2 linked regions of the Cupriavidus necator N-1 genome follow. The protein of the gene in region 1 interacts with the protein of each later gene in a pairwise test. Links are inferred from orthologs where the notes say so. Each region holds a gene or a part of one and is shown on either strand. Other genes may lie near its edges. The genes, in order: cysE and cysK.

What was found.
Region 2: the proteins of cysE (region 1) and cysK interact in binary tests that used the Escherichia coli proteins (3 or more experiments, as listed by UniProt). The link is inferred for Cupriavidus necator N-1 from one-to-one orthologs.

The regions. Positions count from the first base shown.
Region 1 is NC_015726.1:1,234,179-1,237,295, reverse strand. Bases 53-2,853 are described here. They hold cysE (serine O-acetyltransferase), read right to left. Parts: upstream 1,925-2,853; coding sequence 1,181-1,924; downstream 53-1,180. Other genes in these bases: CNE_RS05935 (RNA methyltransferase), read right to left, coding at 2,230-2,853; CNE_RS05945 (UDP-2,3-diacylglucosamine diphosphatase), read left to right, coding at 353-1,150; CNE_RS05950 (peptidylprolyl isomerase), read left to right, coding at 53-286. In the rest of the region: more of CNE_RS05950, read left to right, coding at 1-52; more of CNE_RS05935, read right to left, coding at 2,854-3,117.
Region 2 is NC_015723.1:2,528,157-2,531,382, forward strand. What follows is about bases 74-2,983. They hold cysK (cysteine synthase A), read right to left. Parts: upstream 2,033-2,983; coding sequence 1,115-2,032; downstream 74-1,114. Other genes in these bases: alkB (DNA oxidative demethylase AlkB), read left to right, coding at 74-482; CNE_RS29495 (GFA family protein), read left to right, coding at 567-1,055; CNE_RS29505 (glycosyltransferase), read left to right, coding at 2,460-2,983. In the rest of the region: more of alkB, read left to right, coding at 1-73; more of CNE_RS29505, read left to right, coding at 2,984-3,226.

The sequences.
Region 1 (3,117 bases):
CGAAGCCGGCAACGGCCTGAAGAATGACCGCTACACCGTGGCCATGGCGCGCACCAACGCCCCGCACTCGGCCACCGCGCAGTTCTTCATCAACGTGGTCGACAACGACTTCCTGAACTTCTCCTCGCCCACGCCGCAGGGCTTCGGCTATGCCGTGTTCGGCAAGGTGGTGGAAGGCACCGACGTGGTCGACCAGATCAAGGGCGTGCGCACCGGCAGCTCGGGCTTCCACCAGGACGTGCCGCTGGAAGACGTGGTGATCGAGAAGGCCGTCATCGTCGAGTAAGCCGATGCCTGCCGATTGCGGTTCCGTGCGCATCCACGTGCCGGCATTCCCCTTCCGACACCGCGCATGACCGCAATCCCCCACACGCCGGTGGCCGGTCCCTTCGAGGCACAGGCGCCGGCGTGGTTCATTTCAGACCTGCACCTGACGCCCGGCATGCCCCGCACGCTGGCGGCCTTCGAGCGCACGCTCGAGCGCGCCGCGCAGCACGCGCGCACGCTGTTCATCCTGGGCGACTTCTTTGAATTCTGGATCGGCGACGAAGAAACCGACTCGCCCTTCGCGCAGCGCGTGACCGGCGCCCTGCGCGCACTGGCCGCGCGCGGCGTGGCCGTGTATCTGATGCACGGCAACCGGGACTTCCTGCTGGGCAAGCGTTTCGCCAGCGCGGCCGGTGCCAGCCTGCTGCCCGACCCCACCGTGATCCACTGTGCCGGCCAGCGCGTGGTGCTGAGCCACGGCGACATGCTGTGCATCGACGACGAACGCTATAACCGCTTCCGCCGCTGGACCCGCAAGGGCTGGGTGCAACGCGTGTTCCTGGCACTGCCGCTTAGCGCGCGTCTGTCGATCGCCCGCAAGCTGCGGGCAGACAGTGAAGGCAACCGCGCCAGGCAGTTGAGCGCGGGTGCGCCCGTGCCGGTGATCTATGGTGATGTGGCGCCCGCCGCCGCGGCCGAGTTGCTCGGCGCCGCCGGTGCGTCGCTGCTGGTGCATGGACACACGCACCGCCCGGCACGGCATGAAGAAGCCGCCGGCGTGCGCTGGGTGCTCACTGACTGGGACCTGGACGGCGCCCATCCGCGCGCCGCGGTGCTGCAACTGGATCGCGACGGCTTCCGCCTGTTGCCGCAGACGGACTGAGCGACAGCGCCGGCCCGGCCCCTGCCCCGCTCACTTCATCAGCCTGCGCAGTTCGCTCGCGTCGAAGGGATCGTTCGGCGTGTTCTCCAGGTGTTCGCCAAGCCGGTCGAGTGCGGCCAGCACCGCCTCGATGCGGTCGTGCTGGCGCCCCGCATTGTCGATCAGGCTCTTGAGCGCCAGCGACACCGGATCGTCCGCATTGGGCGTGATGCCGTAGGCCGAGAACTCCTGCTTGGCACCCTGCTGCGCCGATGGCGCATCCGGCAGGATGATACGGGCCGGGATGCCCACGGCAGTCGCGCCCGCCGGCACCGGCTTGAGCACCACCGCGTTGGAGCCCACGCGCGCGCCGTCGCCCACCACGAATCCGCCCAGCACCTTGGCGCCCGCGCTCACCACCACGTTGGCGCCCAGCGTGGGGTGCCGCTTCTGGCCCTTGTACAGCGAGGTGCCGCCCAGCGTCACGCCCTGGTAGATGGTGCAGTCATCGCCGATCTCGGCGGTCTCGCCGATCACCACGCCCATGCCGTGGTCGATGAATACGCGCCGGCCCAGCTTGACCGCCGGATGGATTTCGATGCCGGTGAAAAACCGCGCCCAGTGCGAGATCCAGCGCCCCAGCCAGTGGAAGCCCGCGTTCCAGCATCCATGCGCAAAGCGGTGGAACACCACGGCATGCAGGCCGGGGTAGCAAGTCAGCACCTCCAGGCGGCTGCGCGCGGCGGGATCGCGCAGCATGATCGTGTCGATATCTTCCTTCAGGCGAGAGAACATCTTGGTCGTGTCGTGTTGCCGCGCCGTGCGCCGCGCCACGCGGGCTGGTGCCCGGGGCAGGGTCGCCGGCGAGGTCAGTGGCCGGTGGGGACGGGATCAGGGAGTGTAAGTGATTTGCCGGACCCGCTTGGGGTACCGGTGTTTGGCCCCTGATCCGTCAGGGACATTGCGGCGATGCTGCGATCAACATCGCCCGGGCCTGCGCAAACCCGCAGCCGCGGGACGACAGCACGCGCGCTTGCCGCGCATGCCTGCATCGCCCTGCATCGAATCGCTCCGGTTTGCTGCCACTGTCCTTGCTCCTATCACCGGTCCTGGTGCGGGCCCGGCTGGTTCTGCGCGGCGATCAGCATGTGCTTGGCGATGCCGCGCAGGATATTCACTTCCTCGCGCTCCAGGCCGCTGCGTGCCAGCAGCCGGCGCAGCCGGGTCATCAGCCTGCGCGGGTTGGACGGATCGAGAAAGCCGATCGCCTCCAGGCCCGTCTGCAGATGGCCGAACATGGCCTCGACCTGCTCGGCCGTGGCCGGCTCACCAGCATAGCCGATATTGGCGCCGGCGTCCGGGGCCGCCTCCAGCAGCGCCAGCCGCAACTCGTAGGCGATGAGCTGCACCGCCTGCGCCAGGTTCAGCGAGGTATAGGCGGGATTGGCGGGGATATGGGTGACGGCGTTGCAGCGCTCGACCACTTCATTGGGCAGGCCATAACGCTCGTTGCCGAACACGAAGGCAACGCCGCCGCTGCCGGACAGCGTCTGCCGCGCACGTTCCGCGGCCGCGCGCGGCAACAGCCGCGGCGGGCCGAACTCGCGGTGGCGCGCGGTCATCGCCACGGTCAGCGCGGCGCCGGCCAGCGCCGCGTCGACCTGGTCGACGATGAGCGCGCCCGCCAGCACATCGTCGGCACCGCTGGCCATGGCGATGGCGTCGGGGTGCCGCAGCACATCCGGCTCGCGTGGCGAGACCAGCACCAGGCTGCCGAAGCCCATGGTCTTGATCGCGCGCGCCACCGAGCCCACGTTGCCCGGGTGGCTGGTTTCGACCAGCACGAAACGCACGCGGCCGAAGGCGTCGCCGCCGGGGTCTCCGCTGTTGCCATCGGCAGCGGGCTGGCTCGTATCAATTGCCGGGTTCATATACAATTCGGGGTTCTTCTTTGGCGCGGCGCCAGGTTTTTGCTTGCTCGCGAGACT
Region 2 (3,226 bases), on another replicon or contig:
GGCTGAGAATGTCGGTGGCGATGGTCAACTGCGGCACGGTCGGCTGGGTCTCCGATGCGCGCGGCTATCGCTATGACCCCGTCGATCCGCTGAACGGAAAGCCGTGGCCGGAGATGCCGGCGAGTTTCCGGCAACTGGCCACCACCGCGGCGGCGCAAGCGGGCTTTGCCGGTTTCGAGCCGGATGCCTGTCTTATCAATCGCTATGAGCCGGGCACCCGGCTCTCGCTGCACCAGGACCGCGACGAGCGCGATTTCAGCGCGCCCATCGTCTCGGTCTCGCTGGGGCTGCCCGCGGTGTTCCTGTTCGGCGGCATGCGCCGCGCGGACCGTCCGCAGCGGGTGCGGCTGGCGCATGGCGACGTGGTGGTGTGGGGCGGGCCGTCGCGACTGGCCTTCCACGGCGTGGCGCCACTGGCCGATGGCGACCATCCGCTGCTGGGGCGGCTGCGCATCAACCTGACATTCCGCAAGGCGCTCTAGCCATCACCGCCGCCTTGGCGCTTTGCCGGGGGTTTTCTACAGTCAATGGACTGTCCTGAACGCCACCGTGCAAAGGCCCACACCATGCATCTAGACGGCTCCTGCCATTGCGGCGCCATCCATTTCTCGCTCGAATCCGACTCGCCCTACCCGTATATGCACTGCCATTGCTCAATCTGCCGCAAGACGGCGGGGAGTGGCGGCTACGCGATCAACCTGGGCGGCGATGCGGCCACGCTGCGCGTGCGCGGGCGCAAGCACCTTGGCATCTATCACGCCGTGCTGCGCGAGCCCGGCAAGCGCGCGCGGCGCTCGCCGGCGCAGCGGCATTTCTGCGTGAAGTGCGGCAGCGCGCTGTGGCTTTGGGACCCGCGCTGGCCAGAGCTGGTGCATCCGCATGCATCGGCCATCGACACAGCGCTGCCGCGCCCGCCGGAGGTGGTGGAGGCTGCGCTGGATTCTGTCGCGCCCTGGGTCGACGTGCCCAAGGGCAAAGGCCATGTGCACTGCGACACCTGGCCGAAGGAATCGCTGGCGGACTGGCACAAGCGGCACGGCCTGTCGTCGCGCTGAGCGGCTGCCCAAAGCGTTCTGAGCGCCCGGGCCGCACGGGCCAGGGCGCTCATGCCTGCTTATGCGGGCAGGAACCCTTCGACGGTCAGGTAGCGCTCGCCGGTATCGTAGTTGAAGCCCAGCACGCGCGCGCTGGCCGGCAGTTCGCGCAGCTTCTGTGCGATCGCGGCCAGCGTGGCGCCGGACGAGATGCCGACCAGGATGCCTTCCTCGCGCGCGCAGCGGCGTGCCATCTCGCGCGCGGGCTCGGCATCGACCTGGATCACACCGTCCAGCAACGACGTATCGAGATTCTTCGGGATAAAGCCCGCGCCGATGCCCTGGATCGGGTGCGGCGCCGGCGCGCCGCCGGAGATCACCGGCGAGGCCACCGGCTCGACGCCGAACACCTTGAGCTGCGGCCACTTGTCCTTGAGCACGCGGGCACAGCCCGTCAGGTGACCGCCGGTGCCGACGCCGGTGATCAGTACATCCAGCCCCTCGGGGAAATCGTTCAGGATTTCCTGCGCGGTGGTGCGCACGTGCACGTCGACATTGGCCGGATTCTCGAACTGCTGCGGCATCCACGCGCCTGGCGTGGCGGCGACCAGTTCCTCGGCGCGCGCGATCGAGCCCTTCATGCCCTTCTCGCGCGGGGTCAGGTCAAAGGTGGCGCCATAAGCCAGCATCAGGCGGCGGCGCTCCACCGACATGCTGTCCGGCATCACCAGCACCAGCTTGTAGCCCTTGACCGCGGCCACCATGGCCAGGCCGATACCGGTATTGCCCGAGGTCGGCTCGATGATGGTGCCGCCCGGCTTGAGCACGCCACGGCGTTCGGCGTCTTCCACCATCGACAGCGCGATGCGGTCCTTGATCGAGGCGCCGGGGTTGCTGCGCTCCGACTTGATCCAGACCTCGTGGCCGTTGCCGAACAGCCGGTTGATGCGGATATGCGGGGTATTGCCGATCGTCTGCAGGATGTTCTGGACCTTCATCTTGTTCTCCGTGGCGGGCGCGATGCCGCAGGCCTGTAAGGCACTGGCATCGCAGGATCGAATGACGGGACGATTCTAGAGCAAAGCGCCACGCAGGCGGAACGCTTCATGCCAGGATCCTATCGTCTGCAATGCCCTCCTTAACCATTGACCGTATGCCCTGCGCAGGCCACCGCTCTATCGCGCAGGCGCTCGGCGATCAACTCACGCAACCGTGGAATCTGCGCGTAGATTTTGGTCACTAGCCAGCTCGTCCCCGCCCCTGCCTTAAATGATCTTCATATCAGAAATAAACAACAACCGTCTGATGCGACATGAAGTCGTCAAAGAGCTCCCGCCTATGGCACCATGCGGACTAGTCGTATGACTATGCCGATATAGGTCTCCGCTTGTAGCTCGACGGGCAAGGCGCCCATTGGAAGCCAACATGAAGACTGAGCAGCCCAAACGCTATATCGCCTTGCTAGTGGCCGTCTACGTGTCTTGCGGATTCGCGTATCTCGCCTGGCGCGTAGGAACCGTCAACATGGACGCGCCGTGGCTGTCTCTGCCGTTGTATGCCGCTGAAGTCTACGGTTATCTGAGCGGACTTCTGTTCGTGCTGATGACCTTTCGGCTCAGCGTGCGGGAGGTAGTACCGCCGCCAGCGGGACTGAAGGTCGATGTATTCGTGCCCACTTACAACGAGTCCGTGGACCTGCTGCGCCGTACGCTGCTGGCGGCCACGCGGATGGAGTACCCGCATGTTACCTGGCTACTCGATGACGGCCGGCGGCCAGACATGCGCAAGCTGGCCGAGGATCTGGGCTGCCGCTACCTCACCCGCGATAACAACTCCCACGCCAAGGCCGGCAACCTGAACCACGCGCTGCAGTTCTGCGAAGGCGAATTCATTGCGATCTTCGACGCCGACCATGCTCCTCGCAAGGATTTCCTGGTGAAGACACTGGGATTCTTCCACGATGCAGACGTTGCGTTCGTGCAGACACCGCAGGACTTCTTCAATATCGACTCGTTCAACCACCGCATCGGCAAGAAGCGGGTCTGGGATGAGCAGGCGCTCTTCTTCAAAGTCATACAGCGCGGCAAGGACGCACTGAATGCGGCCTTCTTCTGCGGCAGTTGTGCGGTGATCCGACGTTCCGCGGTGGAGAGAATCGGCGGCTTCGCCACCGAGACCGTTACGGAAGATGT